DNA from 2 places in the Flintibacter hominis genome. Region 2 is predicted to be linked to the other one. Evidence: predicted binding sites of a transcription regulator. Region 2 holds the regulator's gene; the other holds the start of a gene.
The links. Region 2 encodes Rex, which represses fermentation and respiration genes when NADH is low (regulators of the CRP and FNR family bind a similar motif). Its sites were predicted from a motif close to ATTGTTAANNNNTTAACAAT; they were not measured.
Positions count from the first base shown of each region.

Region 1: a site for Rex is predicted at 5,826-5,845, ahead of H8S11_RS11190 (acetyl-CoA C-acetyltransferase). Genes of this name have one in related genera too.

Region 1 is NZ_JACOPO010000008.1:30,374-41,960, reverse strand. Features, by position in the region: gene H8S11_RS11215 (sodium/glutamate symporter) at 1-1,248, shown strand, start outside; gene spoIIP (stage II sporulation protein P) at 1,462-2,631, shown strand; gene H8S11_RS11205 (hypothetical protein) at 2,701-2,877, shown strand; gene tadA (tRNA adenosine(34) deaminase TadA) at 2,867-3,310, shown strand; gene H8S11_RS11195 (hypothetical protein) at 3,771-3,989, shown strand; gene H8S11_RS11190 (acetyl-CoA C-acetyltransferase) at 4,383-5,639, opposite strand; gene H8S11_RS11185 (hypothetical protein) at 5,887-7,932, opposite strand; gene H8S11_RS11180 (ABC transporter ATP-binding protein) at 7,907-8,809, opposite strand; gene H8S11_RS11175 (GntR family transcriptional regulator) at 8,806-9,177, opposite strand; gene H8S11_RS11170 (hypothetical protein) at 9,229-9,642, opposite strand; gene pruA (L-glutamate gamma-semialdehyde dehydrogenase) at 9,820-11,448, opposite strand; gene H8S11_RS11160 (TRAP transporter large permease) at 11,488-11,587, opposite strand, start outside.
Region 2 is NZ_JACOPO010000003.1:341,233-352,819, forward strand. Features, by position in the region: gene H8S11_RS06940 (RnfABCDGE type electron transport complex subunit G) at 1-436, opposite strand, end outside; gene H8S11_RS06945 (RnfABCDGE type electron transport complex subunit D) at 433-1,377, opposite strand; gene rsxC (electron transport complex subunit RsxC) at 1,377-2,687, opposite strand; gene H8S11_RS06955 (hypothetical protein) at 3,127-3,282, opposite strand; gene H8S11_RS06960 (S-layer homology domain-containing protein) at 3,375-4,481, opposite strand; gene H8S11_RS06965 (redox-sensing transcriptional repressor Rex) at 4,478-5,146, opposite strand; gene H8S11_RS06970 (alanine/glycine:cation symporter family protein) at 5,318-6,772, opposite strand; gene sigE (RNA polymerase sporulation sigma factor SigE) at 6,975-7,703, opposite strand; gene H8S11_RS06980 (sigma-E processing peptidase SpoIIGA) at 7,700-8,581, opposite strand; gene H8S11_RS06985 (PadR family transcriptional regulator) at 8,795-9,106, shown strand; gene H8S11_RS06990 (DUF2812 domain-containing protein) at 9,216-10,388, shown strand; gene H8S11_RS06995 (DUF2812 domain-containing protein) at 10,416-11,587, shown strand, end outside.

The DNA.
Region 1 (11,587 bases), on a different contig from region 2:
CTTCTGTTCGGTCCACAAAGTCCTGTGGAGCAGCTGAAGATCCTGCCTCTGTCTACCTCATTCGGGACCTATGCCAGCGTGCTGATCGTGGTGATCTTTGCCGCCACCCCCATCGGGGACAAGCCCCAGAAAGGGGCCGCGTCGGGCCCCAAGATCAGCGGTATGTTCTTTAACGTGTCGGGTATTGCCGTACTGCAGTACGCCGTAGGCATGCTGGTCACACTGGTGCTGCTGGTCAAACTCTATCCCACTCTGGACGAGAACTTTGGTCTGATGATGGCTACTGGCTTCTACGGCGGCCATGGCACCGCTGCGGCGGTAGGCTCCGCTCTGAGTGAGCTGGGCGTGCCTAACATGACGGATCTGGGCAACACCTGCGCCACCATTGGCATCGTAGGCGGCATCATTAGCGGCATGATCATTATCAACTGGGGCACCCGTAAGGGCTACACCCACTACGTGGAGAATCCCAAGGAGCTCCCTCAGGAAATGCGTACCGGCCTGGTCCCTGCCAATAAGCAGAAGTCTTCTTCGAAAGGCACCGTAGCCTCCATCTGCCTGGATCCTCTGGGCTTCCATCTGGGTATTGTGATGCTGGCCTGCTGGGTGGGCTATATCGCCTCCAAGTGGTTTGCCAACTGGACGCTGGCTACCTTTGATTTCAAGATCTCTATTCCTGAGTTCTGCCTGTCTCTCATTGCCGGAATCATCCTCAATGGCTTTCTGAACAAGACGGGTGCGGATCAGTATGTGGACCGGGGTACGGTACAGCGTATCCAGGGCACCGCCACCGACTTCCTGATGATTTCCGGTATCGGCTCGCTGAACCTGAGTGTCGTAATGGAATTTGCGGTTCCCCTCATCGTGGTGTGCGCCGCTGGCTTCCTCATCAACTGGTTCTGGTTCATCATCGTGGGCGGAAAATCCTCCGACGAGGATTGGTTCGAGCGCAACATGATGGTCTGGGGTCACGCCACCGGCGTGGCGGCCACCGGCGTGCTGCTGCAGCGCGTGGTTGACCCGGAACTGAAGAGCCGCGGTATTGAGGACTCCGGCATCGCCGATGTGTTCAACCGTCCCATCATCATTGGCCTTCAGGTAATTCCTCCCATTCTTATCGTCAACATGGGTACGACCGGAAGCTGGATCGTCACTGGCGCTTGCTTTGCCATTGTGGCTGTTATGTGGATCTTCGCCTACTTCACTAAGGGCTGGGTCCCCGGACGTCGTCTGAAGACATATCGATAATTTACCCATTTTTCATCTTCTTCTACATACACCGTCTCTTGGTCCTCCCCAGGGAGCCAGGAGGCGGTGTGTGCCGCTATATACCCAGATCGGAGTGCCCCATATACCAGTCAGGTCTTTTTTGCCCAGGAAATAAGGGGCAGAAAGTCATATAGGAGCTGGCTCCCGCATATCTTCCTGATACGAACCATACAGAGGATAAGGGGTGGTAATGTGGATAAGAGAGATCAAATCGGACGGGCCCTGCGCCGTGGAGTGGCCCTGGGGCTTGTGTTGGTGGCCTGCTGGGGGCTGTCCCTGATGGCCGATTTATCCGGGGTAAAGGAACGGCTGGCCGCGCTGGGGCAGGAGCCCGGCCTGTCCGTGTCCCTGTTGTCCAGCCAGCTGGGGGAGCTGCCCCGGCAGACCGCTTCCGCAGAGCTGACCGGATGGGGCAGGCTGCTGTTGAGTCACAGCGCCCTGCTGGCTGCCGGAGAGGAAGCGGTAGCGGAAGTCCGAGATGGGGCCGACCCGATGGAGGATTTGGGCTCAAAGGAAGAATTGGTGGATGAGGAGGAGCAGGGGGAACCCGACCTGAAGCCTCCCACAGAGGACGAGGGCATCCTGGAGATGACGGCGAAGGGCAAAGAGGGGGGGAAGTACCTCCACGACCAGGGAGTTTATGTCTATGACCGGACCGACCTGGGGCTGGACGCCTCGGTGCTGGAGGAGGGCACGGTGGACGTTCCACTGGGAGAGGGACCGCAGATCCTGATCCTGCACACCCATGGCAGTGAGGCATACTCCCAGTCGGACGGGAGGTCCTATGAGGAGAGCGATCCCTACCGGACCACCGACTGTAACCACAACATGGTCCGGGTGGGGGAGGAGATGGCCACGGTTTTCCGGGCCCACGGCCTTCAGGTGGTCCATGATACCAACCTCTATGACTATCCGGCCTATAATGGGGCCTATGACCGGTCCAAGGCGGCGGTGGAGCAGTGGCTGAAGCAGTATCCCACCATCAAAGTGGTGCTGGATGTCCACCGGGACGCCCTGGTGGGAAACGAGGGGGAGATCTATAAGCTGGTTTCAGAGGAGGCCGGGGAGAAGGTGGCCCAGGTCATGCTGGTGGTGGGCACCGACGGCTCTGGCGCTGCCCACCCCCGCTGGAGGGACAATTTGGCCTTTGGAATCAAGCTGCAAAAAAACCTGGTCACAGGGTACTCCAGCCTGGCCCGGCCCATCGTCCTGCGCAACAGCCGGTATAACCAGCAGCTCTCACCTGGCTACCTCCTGGTGGAGGTGGGAGGCCATGGAAATACTCTCACCGAGGCCCTGGCCGGTGCCCGCCTGTGGGCGGACAACGTGGCCCGCACCCTGCTGGCCATGAAGGAGGGGTAGGAAGTCCGAGAAAAGAGCGGTTGCGAAAACCACCCCCCTGGTGTAAACTGGGGAAAAGGGGTGAAACGGATGAAGCAATACGAATATAAAATAGCTGATATCAGGGCATCTATGGGGTTTGACGAGAAGAAAAAGGTGAGAGAAGCGGAGGAGCAGTGGAATGCGCTGGGCCGGGCAGGCTGGCAGTTTTGCGCACAGGTGAATGGGGGACTGGTGTTCATGCGGGAGATTCAGGATGAATCATGAACAGTATATGCGCCGGGCTCTGGAGCTGGCGATGGAGGCCCAGGCAGAGGGGGATGTGCCCGTAGGCTGTGTTATTGTTCGGAACGGAGAAATCGTTGGCGAGGGGCGCAACCGGCGGGAGGAACGGGGAGACGCCACCGCCCACGCGGAGCTGGAGGCCATACGGGACGCATGCGCCAGGACCGGAAGCTGGCGTCTTCACGGCTGTACCCTCTATGTAACGTTGGAGCCATGCCCCATGTGCGCCGGAGGGATCATCAACGCCCGCATTGACCGAATCTACTACGGAGCGGGAGATGAGAAGGCGGGCTGCTGCGGCTCGGTTCTCAATCTGTTCGAGGAACGCTTCAACCACCATCCCCGCATCTATCGGGGTCCCCTGCGGGAGGAGTGTGAAGCGGTCCTTCAGAAGTTTTTTGAGGCGCTGCGCTGAAAAGATTTAAAGGTTTTGTAACAACTGCGGATAACTTTTGTAATAACCCTTGGGTATACTGATACTCGCAAGGCAAGAGCATCTTTTCATTCTATCCTCCAATTTTTTTTGGAAGACCGGCGGTTTGACCGCTGGTCTTTCCCCCTTTTTGGGCAAAATTTTTGGATCCAGGAGAGATTTAAAACTTATGTAACAACTTGCGTTGGAATTGTTAATAAGTTTCTCTTATCATAAAATCTGCAAGAGACAGTTCGTTTCATTTTGATCCTCTTTTTCAACGGAAGCCCCCGGACGCCTTGGAGCAGGCGTCCGGGGGCTTTCGTCAGCGGCCCCGCAGAAAAAGAAAAGGCAGGCCTGTTCCAACTACAGGCCTGCCTTTTGATTTTTATGGGGAGGGGATACTTGTGTCAGCATTTCCCTGAACTTTCTTTTTCCGCATCAGCAGCAGGGTCATCAGCCCATGAAACAGCTTGCTTACAGGCAGCAGCAGGGAAATAAAGGTTACCTCCCCAAAATAGAAAAACCGCCACCACAGAAACCCCGCGGCCGCGAAGAAGCATACCGCATTACAGACAACGGAATTTTCCGCTGGCCGTATGGAGCACAGCGCCGTCCGGCCCAGGACCAGCAGCAATACAAGGATAAAGGCGGCAATGCCGGTCCCAAGGTCAAGGAGTAGGTATACAAGCTGATAGGTGCTCTGTGCCTTTTCCTGAAAGCCGGAGCAAGCCACATGACTCAGGAAAATAACAAGAAAAATGCCGCAGTAATAGAGAAGCTGTTTCTATATCTTGTTCATCTGTTTCCTCCCTCGATCATTGGATGGACCCTTTGACCGATTTGTTTCACTCTGCCTTTGAGTACCTTATTTTTCCCCTTGTTTCAATCTATCACCAGAATTTTCGTAAAAAAGACGAAAAGGCCCAAGGACCTCGGAAATTCCCGCTTTCTTGGGGGGAGACTCACAGGACAAAAGGAGCGGAGCCCTGGGGATGTCCCGGAGCTCCGCTCGATACTATATTGTGATCCTTCCAAAATCACAGGCCGCTTTTCCAAAGGGGAGAAGAGAAAATCAGCACTTCTCAAAGATGGTGGCAACGCCCTGGCCGCCGCCGATGCACAGGGTGGCAAGGCCCTTCTTGGCGTCGTCGCGCTTCTGCATCTCATGGAGCAGAGTGACAATAATGCGCGCGCCGGAGGCTCCCACGGGGTGACCCAGAGCGATAGCGCCGCCGTTGACGTTGACCTTGCTCATGTCGAAGCCCAGCTCGCGGGCCACGGCGATGGACTGGGCGGCAAAGGCCTCGTTGGCCTCCACCAAATCCATGTCCTCGATTTTCAGGCCGGCCTTGGCCATGGCCTGACGGGAGGCGGGCACGGGGCCCACGCCCATGATCTTGGGATCCACGCCGCCCTGGCCCCAGGAGACCAGCTTGGCCATGGGCTTCAGGCCGTACTTCTCCACGGCCTCGCCGGAGGCCAGGATGATAGCGGCGGCGCCGTCGTTGATGCCGGAGGCGTTGGCGGCGGTGACGCGCTGCTGGCCCTTGTCAGCGGACTCCTTGATGCCGGTGGGCTCGAAGGTGTGCTCCACGGCGGGGGCGGGGGATTCAGGCCCCACAGGGAAGGCGCCCTTCAGCTTGGAGATACCCTCGGCGGTGACGCCGGCGCGGGGGAACTCGTCCACTTTAAACTCCACCATCTGCTTCTTCTGCTTGACCATCACGGGGACGATCTCGTCGTCAAAGCGGCCGGAGTTGATGGCGGCCTCAGCCTTGTTCTGGGAGGAGGCGGCAAACTCGTCCAGTTCCTGGCGAGTGATGCCCCACACGTCGCAGATGTTCTCGGCGGTGGTACCCATGTGGTAGTTGTTAAAGGCATCCCACAGGCCATCCTTGATCATGGTGTCTACCACCTTCTTGTCACCCATGCGGGCGCCCCAGCGCTCGGCAGGCAGGGCGTAGGGGGCGGCGGACATATTCTCGGTGCCGCCGGCCACAATGATGTCGGCGTCGCCGGCCATGATGGTACGGGCGGCCTCGATGACGGACTTCATACCGGAGCCGCACACCATGCCCACGGTGTAGGCGGGGACGGAGGTGGGCACACCGGCCTTGATGGCAGCCTGACGGGCCACATTCTGGCCCAGGCCAGCGGTGAGGATGCAGCCAAACATGACTTCGTCCACCTGCTCGGGCTTGACGCCGGCGCGGGACAGGGCCTCCCTGATGACGGTAGCGCCCAGATCAGCGGCGGGGATATCCTTCAGGGAGCCGCCGAAGGAGCCGATGGCGGTGCGGCAGCAGTTGACAACGTAGATGTCTTTCATAGCTTCTGTTACCTCCAAAATTTATTTGGCGTCCAGAGGGACGCCCACGATTTCCGCTCTTGTTCTGATTATATCGGAGGAAAGGGGAAAAAGCAATCAATTTTTCTGCCCAAGGGTGCCTCTTTCCTGCCTGTGATTGACAAAATCGCAAAAATTATATCAGCGGAAGGGCAAAAATTATGTAAAATAGTGAATTTTTTAACAAAATCCCCCGGCTCTATTTTAAGCCGGGGGAGGGAAGAAGGCTTCAGTCCGCAAGGACGGCCTCCTGGTAGGGGGGCGCCACAGAGGTATCTCCGGTAGAAACGCTTCCGACAGCCGTTTCCTCATCGTGGAGGACCAGCTCATACTGGGAGCCCAGGCCGCTGAACGTCCGAAGCCATTCCAGTGTGCGGCTGGCGTTGGGCGTCAGGGTGATGCTGAGGGAGGAGGAATAAGTCTGGCCAACGGGACTGCTCTCTGCGGCGGGGGCATACTGGCCGCCGCGGCCGGGCTGCTCCTCAAGGGGCAGCTCCCATTGGAAACGCAGGTCGGTGCGGTAGGTGTTTCGCAACCGCTCCTCGTCGCTGAAGAGATAGCGTACGCCGATGCTCCCATCAGCAAAGTCAGCCTTGACCGCTTCCCACAGGCCCTCCAGGTCCTCCCCGGCGGCGCCGTCCAGATACAGGGTGCTCCGATCTTCCCCCTCCGGGGACAGGGAATTGGGCAGCATCCGGACATCGGTGAGATAGGCCTCCACCAGCCGGCCCTGTTCCTCGAAAGAGGCAAAATTATACACCATGGAGATCAGGCCGCGGTTCTGGATCAACTGGTCGGCCAGCTGAGTGACAGAGCCCTCCTTGTCCAACTCATCCAGGAAGATGGGGACGCTGGAATATTCACGGGACAGGGTGGACCCATCCTTCAGCGTATAGGTCACATAGAAAAAGATGTAGTCATCACCGTATATGCTGTAATTGTCAGCTCCATTCCGGTCCCTCTCATTGATGATGGCCTGGTGGAGGTCCAAGACCTGCTGGATCTGGCCGGGCTCGGTGATCTGGGACAGATGGAAGCCGCTGATATCCATGGGGTATCCCATGTCTGCCGATAGATTGATGGAAGCGACTTGGCCGGCATCGGGAATCCGGCTCTCCACGCCAAAGAGATCATAGACACAGGCGGCGCATAACAGAGCCATGGCGGCCGCCACCGCCGCGCAGCCTTTCCAGGCGTTTAGCACCCGGAAGGATTTTTTTAGCAGCATCTCAGCGGTAAAATAGCCCGCTACGGTCCAAAACAGCACACAGGCGGTGAGGAATACGGCGTCTGCCTGCCAGCCCAAAAAAGTGCTGGTAAAGGTGCCAAAGCACAGTCCGGCGCAGAAGGAGACCCCATATTTAAAAATAGGCCGGACCAGGGGGATGGACACTACATCCCCGGCGGATTCCACATGACGGTGGCGGTAGACCAGCAGGGCTAAAAGGGCAAAAACCAGTCCGGCCACGGCGTAGATGGCCACGGTGGAGGGGGAGGCGAGACCCCACTCCCTAGTCACAGCGACCCCGCTCTCCCCCGTCTGGACCACATTCCAGTTACAGGCCTGGGACAGCAGATAGACGGGGGTACACCACTCTACCAGTCTGCCCCCCACCCAGCCCCGGCCGGGGAAGCCGTAGAAAAAGCGGTTCATCAGCTCCGCCAGCAGGGTGGAGATCACCATGACCAGAAAATTCAGAATGACATAGAAGGCGGGCAGGGCCAGGATGTGGCCGGTAAACATGGCGCAGAAGGCGGCAAAGGAGAAGAAAAACAGAGCGGTGCCGCTCTGAACCAGCAGCCAGACAGCCAGGGCGGCCAGCGCCTCTCCCCAGCACTCCATAGGCAGAAAGGCCAGTTCGGCGGCCGCCGTCACCAGAGCCACCGCCAGATGGGGCAGCAGCAGGCAGGACAGACCGGCCAGATACTGGGTGGTGAACAGGGCCTCCCGCCGCAGGGGCAGCGCGTGCATCATGGCGGCGGACCGGTTATTGTATAGATAGCCGAAGGAGGCCATGGCGGCCAGCGCCCCAAAGACCAGAGAGAGGGCCACTCCCATAGTCAGGAGATAGGGGATGTCCAGGGCGGCGGAGGTCAGCATGGACTGAAGGTCCAGCTCTCCCTGATATCGCTCCTGAAGCCAGAAAAACTGATTGAGCAGGTTCAGAGGGATCAGAAAGGCCCAAATCACCCCATACAGGGCCCAAAGGGGCCAGAAGCGGGTCATAGTTTTGCGGTAGAGGGTGGAATTAAAGCACGATGTCGCGGACCCCATAGTCCTCACCTCCCATTTCATAGATAAAGATTTCCTCCAGGGACAGAGGCAGGGCCTCCATCAGAATGGGGGAATACACTGCCATCCTGGTCTTGATGTCCGCTGGGCTGCCCCGGACAATCAGAGTGAACACCCGACCTACCTGGGTGGTGTGGAGGACGTTCATATCTTGGGGCAGTTGGGGCAGCTGCCCGTCCTGGAAGGCCACCTGGAGCTTGACCACGTTATCCTGAAGGTCGGTGAGGGACCGTTCCAGAAGTACCTTGCCATGGGACAGGATGCCCACATGGTCGCACACGTCCTCCAGCTCCCGCAGGTTGTGGGAGGACACCAGCACCGTGGTCCCCCGCTGGGCCACGTCACCCATCAGCAGGGACCAGACCTGGCGGCGCATCACCGGGTCTAACCCGTCTACCGGCTCATCCAGCACCAGTACCTCCGGCTGGCAGCACAGGGCCAGCCAGAAGGCGGACTGCTTCTGCATCCCTTTGGACAGGCGGCGAATGGGCTGCTTCTCATCCACCTCGGGGAAGGCATCCTTCAGCGCCTCATATCGCTTGGCGTCAAATTGGGGGTACATCCCCCGGTAGAACCGCATCATGTCCCGGGTGGAGGCGGAGGCGAAATAATACAGCTCATCCGGAATGGTGGCGATCTTGGCCTTTACGGCGGGATTTTCATAGACCGGCTGGCCGTCAACCAAGACGCTGCCGGAATCGGGGCGGTAGACGCCAATGATGTGGCGCAGGATGGTGGATTTTCCGGCGCCGTTGGGGCCCACAAGGCCGTAGATAGAGCCCTTCTCCGCCGTCATGGTCAGACCGTCCAGGGCCCGGAAGCCCTCGAAGGTCTTGACTACGTTGTTTACCTTTATCATGGTTCCTCTCCTCCTTCCAGAGCCCGGACGCGGGCCCATAACTCCTCGCCGTTGACCCCTAGAAACAGCAGCTCCGCCGCTGTCTGGTCAAAGGTCTGGAACAGGGCGTCCCGCCGCCCGGTGTCCACCCCGCTGTTGGGGGCGGCAAAGGAGCCTTTGCCTGGCACGGAGCAGAGATAGCCCTCGGACTCCAGAGCGTCGTAAGCCCGCTGGATGGTATTGGGATTGATGGCCAGGGAGCTGGCCATGGTACGGACAGAAGGGAGCTTTTCTCCCTCCTGAATGACTCCGGATACCATCAGCTTCCGCAGGCCGTCCTTCACCTGTTCATAGATGGGACGGGAATCCCGAAAGTCTAGGTTGAGCAAAGCGATTCCTCCTCTCTCGGCGGGACGCCGCCGGATCTGGTCTGTAGATATTTACTGTAGTTCGGCCTGAAAGCCTGTTGCCTCGTCCCCGGAGAGTATCACAGTGTAACACGCTCCATACTGGGCGGGGATAGATACCTGGTCCGTAGTGCCTAAGGGGATGATCCTGCCCTCCGCATAGGGGGAAAAATCGATGGAGAAGCCAATCGGATCTGCACCGTCTAGGTAGGCACGGGAGAAACAGGGGACAAGTTCGCTTTCCGCTGTCAACTCTTCTCCGTCCAAGTCGGCCATTCCCCCAGAACCATAAAAGACTCCATCCAGATAGCAGCTCCAGAAGATCTGCTGTATGCCGGAACTCTTGCAGATAATCTGGACCTGAAAGGCATCTTGCTCCGCAGCGGCGCAACTGGTCAACCCCAAACACAGCAGGCAGGCACCCAGGAAACAGAGGCTTTTTTTCATCCCGCGCATTGCGACCTCCCACACTCAAAACTGTATTAATTGTATTAGTACACATAGTATATCGAAGAGAGCGGGAAAAAACAATTAAGAACTTCTTAAATTTTCTCCTAAGAAAAAAAGAACCGAGGGCGGGACCGGCAAAGGTCCCGCCCTCGGTTTCAAAAACAGAGGTCGGACTTACGGCTGGGACATATAGGGATATTTGATTGCGGAGGAGGGGCTAAAGGCCTCTTTGACGGAGTGAGCGCTGACCCAGCGAATCATGTTCAGGGTGGTGCCTGCTTTGTCGTTGGTTCCAGAGGCCCTAGCTCCTCCAAAGGGCTGCTGGCCAACTACGGCACCCGTGCATTTGTCGTTGATATAGAAGTTGCCCGAGGCGTTGCGCAGAGCCTTCTCCATCTTTACAATGGCCTGCCGGTCCTGTGCAAAAATGGCACCGGTCAGGGCATAGGGAGAGGCGCTGTCACAGATGGACAGGGTCTCATCCAGCTTGTCGTCCTCATAGACGTAGATGGAAACAATAGGGCCGAAGATCTCTTTAACCATGGACTCATATGTGGGAGTCTTGCAGCGTATGATGGTAGGCTGGACGAACCAGCCCTTACTGTCGTCATAGGCGCCGCCGGCCACAAATTCGCAGTCCGGAGAGACTGCTGCCCGGTCGATGTATTCCTTGCAGGTTTCAAAGGAGGCCTGGTCAATAACGGCGCCCATAAAGGTATCGAACTCCTGGACGTCGCCTACCTTTAGGGCGGCGGTGTGGGCTTTCAACAACGTCTCCACCTGAGGCCAGATGCTGGCGGGAATGAAGGCGCGGGAGCAGGCGGAGCACTTCTGTCCCTGATACTCAAAGGAGCCACGGACGATAGCGGTAGCTAGCGGCTCTATGTCGGCAGAGCTGTGGGCAAAGATAAAGTCCTTGCCGCCGGTCTCGCCTACCAGACGGGGATAGTTGGCGTAAGAGGCAATATTTTCACCCACCTGCTTCCATACATTCTGGAAGACCGCAGTGGAGCCGGTGAAGTGAAATCCGGCCATCTTAGGGTGGCTGACTACATATTGGGACATATCACTGCCCGTGCAGGGAACAAAGTTGATGACGCCTGCTGGCAGGCCACACCACATTAGCAGCTTCATGTAGTAGTAGTTGGACAGGACAGCCGTGCGGGAGGGCTTCCAAACTGCTACATTGCCCATGATAGCAGGCGCGGTAGCAAGGTTACCACCGATGGAAGTAAAGTTAAAGGGCGTAATGGCACAAATAAAACCATCCAGTGGACGATAGTCTTGGCGATTCCAAATACCGGCGCTGCTGCTGGGTTGATCCTTAAAGATCTCCTGTGCGCTCCAGACACCAAAACGCAGGAAATCAGCCAGCTCTGCGATGTCGATCTCGGCCTGGAATACCGTTTTGGACTGTCCCAACATGGTAGAAGCGTTTAGTACAGGGCGGTAAGAATTGGTGATATGATCGGCTGCTTTCAGAAAGATTGCAGAACGATGCTCCCACGGCATGGACTCCCATTCCTCTTTTGCAGCTAAAGCGGAGTCAACTGCCATTTTTAGTTCTTTTTCTCCTGCTATGCAACACTCGGCAATGACGTGGCTGTGATCATGGGGCATCGTCACTTTAATGGTCTTATCTGTATAAATCGCCTGACCGCCAATGATCAGCGGAATCTTAACAATCTGATTGGACTGCCTCTCCAGTTCCGCTTTCAGTTCCTCCCGCTCAGAACTGCCGGGCATATAGCCCAGGAAGGGATCATTGGTGGGCTTTGAAATAGTAAAGTAGGCATTAGCCATAGTACTCAACTTCCTTTCTGTGATTTAAGATAGGTCAGGTTAACCGAGCAAATTGGGCAAGAATGTCACAAGAGGTGGGAATAGGGCACAGACGGCCATAGAGAATAACAGGGCACAGGCAAAGGGGATCATAGCTTTT
Region 2 (11,587 bases):
CCAGGACCAGGGCCTGAGTGGCAGGCAGGCCGCTGTAATTGGCCTGATACTCGCTGTTTTCCGTCACATTGCTGCCGATGCCCTTGGTCTCGGCGGCTTCGGTGACCTTGATCTGCTTGATGGTGTCATCGGGATTGAAGGCCACCATGACAGTGACCGTCCCACCGTAGCCCTTGGCAGAGCAAGTAATCACAGTGCCCACTCCATTATCCGCGGTGTAGATGTCAGACACGTTCTCCACCGCGACACCCTCCACCTTGGTGAAGTTATCCGCGTCAGGCAGCAGCTCCTTCCTGGCCTGCTCCTGTGCCACACGGATGGCCTCGTCAATGATGGGCTTTGTTACCTTGTTCGTAGCGGCCAGAGCCCCGGTGACGATGATACAGATGACCACCAGCACCACGATGGGCTTAAATACGCGATTCCAGTTGCTCATTTCGCGGCACCTCCCTTTTTCACCTTGGCGATACCCAGCTTATCCTGACGGGTGTTGACCTCGATATAGGGGACCAGCAGATTCATCAGCAGAATGGCGAAGGACACGCCCTCATTCATCGTACCCAGGAAGCGGATCGCGCAGGTGATGATGCCCAGGCCCAGGCCGAAGATTATCTTGCCCTTGTTGGTGGTAGGGGAAGTGACATAGTCAGTGGCCATAAAGAAGGCGCCCAGCATCAGGCCGCCAGAGAGCAGCTGCACGATGGGGTCCCGGCCAGCGACCAGGGACAGGACGGCCACAGTGGCCAGATAAGTAACCGGGATGACCGGGCTAATGACCTTGGTAGCGATTAGATAGATGCCGCCGATCAGAATCGTGATGGCGCAGGTCTCGCCCAGGACGCCGCCGTGATTGCCCAGCAGCAAAGTCACATACTCACTGGAGCCCAGCTGGTCAAAAACGGCCAGAGGAGTAGCGGAGGCCAGAGCGTCAATCCCATTCTCAGGCTTGGGGTAGCTGGCCATACGGCTGGCAAAGCCAACCGCAAGAGCGATACGGGCCACAATGGCGGGATTGGCGAAGTTGTAGCCCATGCCGCCGAAGAGCTGCTTCACGATAACGATGGCGATAAAGGCACCCACGATAGCCATCCACCAAGGCAGGCTGGCGGGCAGGTTAAAGGCCAGCAGGAGGCCAGTCACGACGGCGGAGAAATCAGCGATGGGTACCTCACGGCCCACCATCTTGCAGTAGCCCCACTCAAAGAAAACACAGGCGGCTACGGTGATAGCGGTAAGGATAAGGGAATTAATTCCAAAAATAAACACAGAAGCGATCAGCGTGGGCACCAGGGCAATACAGACCCGCTGCATGATCTTCTGGGTGGAGTCCGCGCTGGTGATATGGGGCGCGGCGGTGACGATCAGTTTGTTGGCCATCACTTCTTACCTCCATTCTTCATCATGATCTTGGCCAGGGCGATGGAGGGTGCCAGAGGCCGCTTTGCGGGGCAGACAAAGGAACAAGTGCCGCAGCTCATGCACAGGTCGGCGTTGAGCTGCTGGAGCAGTTCCACGTTGCCGTCGTTATAGGCCTGGACGATCTCCTTGGCGGACAGGCCCAGAGGGCAGGCGTTGGTACACCGGCCACAGTGGATGCAGTTTGTGGCCTTGGGGATGTGGGCCCACTTCTTGGAGAAGGCCAGAACAGCGTTGTTGTTTTTCAGGACCGGCTGGGACAGATCAGCGATGCAGTTGCCCATCATAGGGCCGCCATAGAGCACCTTGCCGGGCTCGTCGGTAAAGCCGCCGCAGAAATCCAGCAGCTCCTGGACAGGAGTGCCGATGATGACCTCGACGTTCTTGGGCTCTTTGACGATGTCGCCGTCCACCGTGAGGCGCTTGGTGACCAGAGGCATGCCGGTCTCCAGATACTTGCCCACAAAGGCCACAGAGGTAACGTTCATGACGATAACCCCCACGTCAGAGGGCAGACCGGGGAAGGGAACTTCCCGTCCGGTGCAATTCTCAATCAGGACTTTCTCAGCGCCCTGGGGATAGCGGCAGGGCAACTCCTTGACCTCGACACCGGGCATATCAATGGCATCCTTCATCTTGGCGATTGCCTGGGGCTTATTTCCCTCGATGCCGATGACGCACTTTTTGATGTCCAGATACTTCATGACTGCCTTGATACCGCCCAGGATGAAGTGGGTGTCCTCGATCAGGCAGCGGTTGTCAGAAGTGATGTACGGCTCACACTCAGCGCCATTGATCACCAGAGTGTCGATCTCATCCAGATTCTTAGGCGCCAGCTTGACCGCAGTGGGGAAGCCGGCTCCGCCCAGTCCAACCAGGCCACTGGCCCGGATGGCGTCCTGGAAAGACTTTAGGTCTGTCACCACTGGGGGCGCCACGGCGGGGTCCACCTTCTGCTCCCCGTCTGGAATGATGACCACGGCGGTCTGGGCCGCGCCATTGGGAGCGGTAATGGTGACGATGCTGTCCACGGTGCCGGATACGCCGGAGTGGATGTCGCTGGACACGAAGCCTCCGGCCTTGCCTACCACGGTACCTACATACACCTGATCGCCCTTGGCCACGGCGGGGGCAGCCGGAGCGCCAATGTGCTGTCCCATGGACAGAACGATCTTAGACGGCAGCGGCATCACTACCGTTTCAAGGTTGGAAGTCCTTTTTTCATGAGGGACTCCCGCACCTTGCGCGGAACGTTTGAGAAATTTACTCATTCAGATTTCGACCTCCCTATACTGCAATCGCTGGAACTGTGGAGCCTGGACACGCATTTTATACGGTCCCCCTCTTCCCTCCTGACAGGAACTGGAAACCACTGGGGGACCCCGCCCCTCTATCATACCCATGCCCCGCGGCGTCCGAGTTCAGCGGACGCACGACAAAACCCGCCGGACCCCGTTTCTCCTGTAAAACAAGTCCGTCGGTTCTGCTTGCGGGCTTTATCATACACCTTTTATGGAAAAATTGCAAGATTGATTTCGAAAAAAACGACCTGTTTCCCGAGCATTCTTCCCCCTCTCCCAAAGGATTTCACCCCACCGGCATTTCTTCTCTTCCATAGCCGCACCCCAGGCACAGGCTTGTCCGCGTTGACCATAAAAAAGGCGCGGGCCCTCTCAGGTCCGCGCCTCCCAATCAATCTGGATCGCCTGGTCAGCAGCCACAGCCGCAGCCGTTGTTATTGTTACAGCCACAGCCATTGTTGCAGCCACAGCTATTGCCCCAGCCGCCGCAGCAGAACAGGATGATGATCAGAATGATGATCCACAGGCAGCCTCCGCCGCCCCAACCGTTATTGCAGCACCCCATTTGAAGTACCTCCTGATATGAAGTTCTGAGAGGGGCTGTTTGCCGCTCTCAATCTCATCATATGCGGAGGGGGCGGATGGGTTCTGCCTATGTCAGATAATTTTTTCCGCGAAGGCACGCAGCATCGTGGCCACTTCAGCCCGGTTAGCACTCTTTTGTGGACTGAGCGTCAGGCTGTCGGCAGAAGAACTGCTGATGATTCCCTCCGCCACAGCCCAGGACAGGGCATTATGAGCCCAGTCGCTGGCCTGCCCCAGGTCCTGATACCCGGACAGGTCGGCCCCCTCAGCCGCTTCCAGCCCAAGGTAACTCGTGGTGAAGCTGTACAGCAGCGCCGCCACCTGCTGGCGGGTCACTTGCTGCTCCGGGCTGAAGGTGTCTGCTCCTGTTCCAGCTGTAATTCCCTGCTCCGCGCCCCACTTCACATAAGGGGCATACCAGGCACTCTCCGGCACGTCGGCAAAGGTGACACTGGCGCGCTCCAGTTCCTCTTTCGGCGCTCCAGCCATCTGGTAGAGCACCGTCATTAGCATAGCTCGGTTCATAGCTGAACTCGGTCCAAAGTGGTGCTCGTCCATCCCAGAAAACAGTGTGTTTCGGTACACATAATCTACGGGAGCGTAGTACCAATCCGTCTGGCACACATCATAGAAGGGCGTCGGATCCTCTCTGCCGTCTTCCAGGGCATAGACGCCCTGGAGCCCCAACTGGGCCGCCCCGGACAGGACCGTTACACTGGCCACAGTATTCTCTCCCACCAGGTAGCGGTGTCCGGAGGTCAGGCGGGCCCCGGAGGCCAGCTCTATTCCGTCTGTCACATCTATGAAAGCCCCGTCGTGAGAAACGGAGGCGGCTCCGTTCATCAACATGACTCCAGCCCCAGTGGTCAGTGTCATCTCATCGCCATCCGACCAATCTCTGGCCTGGAGCGTGGCGCTGTATGCGCCGCTCTCTTCGCCGGCCAGTTGCGCCAGATAGCCCTGATGCAGGTTATCGAGGCCTTTTTTGCTCTCCTCGTAAGTGCCCTGTAAGGCTTTTTCCGCAGCTTCGTTTCCAGTAGACACAGCCTTTGGCACAAAAGTCCCGGTCAGATAGCTGAGGCTGATCAGGCTGTCGCCCCCCGAAAGGGCATAAGCGCCGCAGGCCAGCATACCCAGCAGCATCACACCGCACAGCAGGCCGATCACAGGCCTTCTCATTGTGGCTCCCCCTTCTTCTCTTCCTCCCGATCCTCCCGCTGGGTAATCATGTAGCTCAGAGCCAAAAGGCTGTCAGAAAAATGGACCGATTCCACCACCACATCATCCCGAACACAGGATATCTCATAGTTTGTAAAATTCCAGATGCCGCGAACTCCGGCGGCCACCAGCCGGTCCCCCATCTCCTGGGCAGCGGCGATGGGCACTGTCAGCAGGCCTACGCTCACTTGGTTTTCCCCCAAAAAGGCCTCCAGGGAATCCGCATGATAGACAGGCACCCCAGCGATTCTGGTCCCCACCACCCGCTCATTTACGTCAAAAGCGGCCAAAAGCTGAAAGCCGTTACTGGAAAATTTAAAATTTTCTATGATAGCCCGGCCTAGGTTGCCGGTCCCCAGCACCACAATGGTATGGCCCTGATTAATGCCCAAAATATCACCGATCTCCTCTTTCAGGCTGTCCACCTTATATCCATAGCCCTGCTGCCCAAAACCACCGAAGCAGAACAAATCTTGGCGGATTTGAGAAGCGGTCAGTCCCATAGATTTCCCTAAGGCATTGGAGGATATCCGGACAACGCCGGACTCCTGAAGCTCTGAGAGCTGTCGGTAGTATCTGGGCAGGCGGCGTATCACCGCCGTTGATACTCGGGTATTTCGTTTCATAGCTTTCGCCTCATCTGCACAACCTCCCCTATACAGCGGAGGCCACTGGATATGATGTTTTTATATAGTTTACCTGATTGCCCCCCCTTGTGTCAAATCCTTTTACGACTCAAAAGACCCAGGGACGATTCGTCGTCCCTGGGCCTTTTATTGGCAGAAAGCCTGCCAGATTCAGTTCCAAAAATCAGTTTTTTCCTTCAGGCCGATGATGGAGGCTTTGAATACAGGGTTCTTGCCCGCCCTGCGCTGTTCCATGTAGTCCTGAAGGGCCCGCATAGCTGTACGGCCCAAAATGACAATGACCGGCAGGTTGATGATGGCCATAATGCCCATGAGCACATCGGCCAGGTCCCAGACCAAGTCAAAGGACAACTGGGCCCCTACAAAGACCAGCCCGCAAGCGATAAACCGGAACACAGTCATCGGCACGCTTCCCAGCTTGCGGTTAGCGATGTAGTTCAAACAGCCCTCACAGTAGAACAAGTTGCCCAGCAGGGTAGTGAAAGCGAAGAGCAGCAGCGCAAAGGTGATAAAGTAGGGGCCTACCGCGCCGAAGGTAGTAGCCAGAGACGCCTGGACCAGGGGCGCACCCTCCAGTCCGCCCTTGATATCGATGCCGGTACACAGGCACATCATGGCCGTGGCGGTACAGACCAGGATGGTGTCAATAAAGACGGACAGCATCTGGACCAATCCCTGCTTGACGGGGTGGGATACGTCAGCGGCCGCGGCGGCGTTGGGGGCGGAACCCACACCGGCCTCGTTGGAGTACAGGCCACGCTTGATTCCCTGCATGATGGCCGAGGAACCAAAGCCCACGGCACCGCCGAACATGGCTCCGAAATCAAATGCCTCGCTGAAAATGCGGCCCAGGACACTGGGGATCATATTCAGATTCATCACCATGACCACCAGGGCCATCAGGATATACAACACACCCATGACAGGGACCAAAACGCCGGTAACCTTGACGATCCGCTTGCCGCCGCCCAGTACACAGATGGCCACCAGGATGGCCAGGATCACGCCGCCCACCACGGCCACAACGCTGTACTCTTTGCCGCCCAGGGTAAAGGTGCCGGCACTGGCGTAGAAGTCATAGCTGGTAAAGCTGCTAATCAGGTTGTAGGAGGCCAGCATATTGAAACCACCGGCATAGGTGGCGATGAGGGCGATGGCGAAGACAACGCCCAACACCCGGCTCTTAAGAGCCGCCTGAATGTAGTAGGACGGACCACCATAGCTGCCGCCCTCCGGGTCCTTTTTCTTATAGATCTGGGCCAGCGTGCTCTCTACAAAGGCAGTCGCGCCTCCCACAATGGCAATCAGCCACATCCAGAACACGGCGCCATAGCCTCCGATGGCGATGGCATTGGCCACACCTACAATATTTCCGGTACCCACTCGGCTGGCTGTGGATACCATCAGCGCCTCAAATGCGGAAACCGAGTGCTGATCCCCCGTCTTTTCTCCTACCACGCGAATCGACTCCGGCAGCAGGCGCAGCTGGACAAACTTGCTCCGGAAGGTGAAGTACAGGCCTACGCCCAGCAGCATGACGATCAACAGGTAACTGTACATGAAACCGCTGATCTGACTGATCAGGCCCGCGAACGCATCATACATAACGACATCTCCCTTTCTCTCTTCCTGTCATAATTTGCGCGAAGCAGAACATATCCCAGGAAATCAAAGTCTTCCGCCCCTCAGATCTCCTGGGATATTTCTCGGCCTTACTATACCACATCTCTCCGACTTTTACCAGAGGTTTTTTCACAATTTATAAAAATGGTCAACGATAAGCAGCCAGCTTCTGTACAGTTTGCCCTCACATCATGCGGACGATCTCCTTCTTCAGCCGGGCGATGATCCGCTTCTCCAGCCGTGAGATATAGGACTGTGAGATGCCCAGCTGGTCCGCCACCTCCTTCTGTGTCCGCTCTGGGCGGCCGTCCAGCCCAAAGCGCATGGTAATAATCTGCCTCTCCCGGGGCTCCAGCCGGTCCATGGCCTGGCGCAGCAGCTGGCGGTCCACGTCCGCCTCGATGGGCCGCATGACCAGGTCCCCATCGGTCCCCAGAATGTCGGACAGCAGCAGCTCGTTTCCGTCCCAGTCGGTATTCAAGGGCTCGTCAAAGGACAGCTCTGTCTTCTGATTCGCTGTCTTTCTCAAATACATCAGGATTTCATTTTCAATGCAGCGGCTGGCATAAGTTGCCAATTTGATGCTTTTGGCCGGCTGGTAGGTGCCCACCGCCTTAATGAGCCCAATGGTCCCAATGGAGATGAGGTCCTCAATATTGATGCCGGTATTCTCAAACCGGCGGGCGATATAGGCCACCAGCCGGAGATTGTGCTCAATGAGCAGGTCTCTCGCCCCCCGGTCTCCCCGCTCCAGCCGGGCGATGAGCTCCGCCTCCGCCTCTCTTTCCAAGGGGGCGGGCAGGGTGTCGCTCCCCCCTATATACATCACCTTGCCGGGCAGGGACAGCCCCAGACTAGTCAGCAGGCTTTCCAAACGGTCCCGCAGTTTCCAAATAATCTCTCTCATGCTCATGTGCACTCGTCCTTTCCATCCAGGGGCCCGATCAAAGCCCGGTACCCTCCTCCGTCTGACACAGGAGTGGGGGACAGGGCCACCAGAAGCGGCCCACGCTCCTTTCCACCCAGATTCAGGCTGTCCACCTTCAAGGCCAACAGCAGTCCTCTGTCCACCCCTACCGCACGGTAGGGTAACAGGCGAAAACGTCCCTTCCACTCCCCGGTTCCAAGCCTGGCCATAGCACCGGCTGGATCCATAAGGTCGGCCGCCCGCGGCCTGCGGCACTCTGGAAACAGACCGGACACACTGTCTCCCTCCGCCACCATCACAGGCCGTCCCGACACCGGGTCTGTCAGGGTATTCCCAGTATCCACCAGGGCGGTGAACTCCGCCGTCCGTTTCCCAAGCCGCAGTTTCGCCTGAAGGAGTTCTCCTGTCAAGGAATTATGCCTGCCAATTCGTTGAAAGACAGCTGTGAGGACCACATAGCAGACCGCAGCAGAGAGGAGCACCATCTTCAGGTCCAGGGAGGAATAAAACACTCCGCTCCCCAAACTCAGGCTCCGGCCGTCCAGCAGCCCGATGGCCACTACTCCACCTCCCAACGCGCAGGCCAGAGCCACAAAGATGAGCCCCTGGCGGAGTAGCCTCCGGCTCCCGCCGTAGGCCACCACCAGCATCAAAACGCAGGAGGCCAACTTACACCAGGGACCTGCCAGAAACGCCATGCCCGGCAGAAAGATGGCCACAGCATAGGCTCCACCCAGAGCGGCCGCCGCTCCGAAGCGCAGCCGACGCAGTGGCTCCCCCGCTAGGCGGGCGGCGGCCAGCAGCAGCAGATAGTCAATGATCCCATTGAGCAGAAACAGGGTATCCACATAGATGACCGTCACGCCGGACCGCTCCCCTCTCTCCAGTTCCGCCTGTCCAAAGGCGGGCGACAGACTCTATTATAGGTGCTTGACCGGAAAAAACCGGTCAGATTTCGGTTGAAAGAATTTGCGGAAAACCGTCTTTCCCTCCCCTCTCCCATTGACATTTTTCTTCTTTTCCCATATAATATCGATAGTCGATATCGCATTTCAATATTGAGAGGGGATGTTACTGTGGCCGGTAAGGAAAGAGGCCCTCTGACCGAACCCATGTTTTATGTCCTGATGTCATTTCTCCGCCGGGATATGTGCGGGACCGAGATCACTGAATTTGTCGAGCGCCGTACCCGCGGCAGAGTACGGCTGGGTCCCGGCACGCTGTATACCCTGCTGGCTAAATTTCAGGACGAGGGCTTTATTCAGGAAACGGAGGTCGATGGACGAAAGCGCACCTACCGGCTGACAGATCAGGGGCGGCAGGCCTATCATGAGGAGCTGGACCGGCTTCGGGCCTGTGTTCTGGACGGAGAGGAGGAAGAACGATGAATAAGCGCATCAAGAAGCATCTTCCCTGCGGCCTGTACGACTTCAAAGGGCTGGAGCGCCGGCTGGACCTGTACGCAGACATATTGGTTGAATCAGAAAGGAGAAGAACATGAGCGGCACTGTCTTTCGCCTTTGCCCCGTGGGTGGATATGATATCCCGGCGCTGGAAATCTGGCTTGAAAAAATGGCTGGCAAGGGTCTGGTGTTTGACTGTACGGCGGGCCCTCTGACCCTTTTTGCCCGACAGGAGTCCGCTCCCCTCCGCTTCCATCTGGAGCCCGCCCACAACAAGACAGACCAGGAGGACCCGGAGTTGACCGACCTGTTCCGGGCGGCGGGCTGGAGCTATCTGGGCATCTTCCGTAAAAACTTCTTTGTGTTCGCCACCGCCGACCGGGCGGCCCAGGCCCACACAGACCCCGATGTGCTGGACTACGCCATCCGCCGCTTTTTCAAGCAGAAGCTGTTGGGCGGCATAGGTTTGGCAATCGTCAATTTTCTGTTATACAAATTCCTATATCCTTTTTCCAACGCCTTTTCTCTGTCCGATCTCCGCTACTTCTGGGCGGAGGCGCTGGCGGACGGCCCCCTCCCCTGGCTGCTGGCCCTGCTGGGCCTTCTGCTGGTGGACCTGGCCTATCTGCTCGGCCTGTTCACCCTCTGGCGGCTCCACCGGCGGAGTCAAAAGGGTCTGCCTCTCTCCCCTGCCCCCGGCCGTCGGCTGGGCGGTGTTTTGACCTCCCTCTCCATCCTGCCCCTGGCGCTGGTGACGGTGGAGATCGTATTCGTCTTTTTTACCCACGGCTATTTCCCCTATGACCTGGCCGACTCCAACTTTGTCACCATGACTGAGATCGAGGGGCCGGAGTTCCGACCCACCGGGGATATCATGTTCAACATGGATTACATCTCCCACGGCGACACCCCCCTCACACCGGAGGAATGGTACTACCGGCAGTGGGAGTCAAACCGGGTCTTTGGCTCCGGCGGCTCTCTGGCTGACATCCCCCATCTGGAAATCAACATTACCCGTTATCTCCTCCCCGCCGTGGCGGAGCGGCGGGCCTGGGAGTGGAGGTCCTGGGGCGGACATGAGAACTATCGGGCTCTGGAGCCCGCTCACGGCCTGGAGGAAATCTGGTACTATCAGAGCGAACGAAACCCCGACTTCTATTACCTCGTCCTCCGCAAAGGCGGCCTCGTCATGCGGGTAGAGTACGAGGGCTCCAAGGATCTGACCCAATTTCTCCCTCGGTTTGCGGAAATGCTGGAAGCCCTTTGACGCCTTGGACCAAAGGAGGTCATCCATATGAAACAGAGAGAAAAGCTGGTCCGGAAGATCATCCCTGTGGAGATTTATGACATGGCCGGTCTGGAGCGCTGGCTGGCCGACATGGCGGCCCGGGGGCTCCACCTGGTAAAGCTGTCCTCGGAAACCGCCCGGTTCCGACGGGGAGAACCAACCCCCGGCGTCCGCTTTGGTCTGGAGATCGCCGGCTTCTACGGCATCGATCCGGAGCGCAATGCGGCCTATGGGGAGGCGGGCTGGACCTACGTGACCACCCTCTCTAATCTGTATTATGTCTACCGGACAGAGCGAGCGGACGCCCCGCCCCTCCACACCGACCCGGTGACCCAGAGCGAAACCCTCACCCCCCTGATCCGCCGAATCCGGCGCCGCCGTTTCCTGCTGGTGCTATGGCTTCTTTTCTGCTTTCGCAAGACTCTGGTAAAAATTGCCACCCAGCCCTGGATGCTGGGGCAGTATGTGGTACTGGAAACGGAAATTTTCCTCACCCTGATGATCCTGCTGGCCGGCTGGGCCATACTCTCCCTGCTGCCTCAGACGAATATGATGAAGCGCTGGAAGCGGATGCGGCGGCAGCTGGCTGACGGCGTTCCCCTGAAGGAGGGCCGCCGGAACCGGGTCCCTTGGGTGGTGACGAGCTGGTGCGCTGCCGCTCTGCTCCTTGCCCTTCCCATTCTGGTGGGTGTGGTCAGCGCCCAGTCCGTCCATAAGCTGTCCGGCCCGGAGGAGTGGACCTTCCCTCATGTCACCCTGGAGCAAGCCTTCCACGGGGAGGCGGACATCACCCTGGACACTCCCCAGATGATGACCCGGTATAACACCAGAACCGCCTCCCTCCTGTGCCCGGAGCAGTACGACTGGTGGAGTTCCGGAGAGGTCCGCTCCGATGGATACAGCGGTAATGCCATCGTCGCCGTGGACTTCTATCGAACCAGGACAGACTGGGCGGCAGAGTGGCTGTTTTCCTCCCTGCGAACGGAGGAAGCCCATGAGCCGGAGCAGTTCCGGAAAAATCAGGAGCAGTTCATCCACCCCACTGTCCTCACGGTTCACCAGCCCCTCCAGGCGGTGGCTCTCCCCGGCCTGGACAGTCTGGAATACACAATCCTGCAATACGACGACGATCCCCTCAACCACATCTACCTGGGCCGCCGGGGCAATCAGGTCTTTCG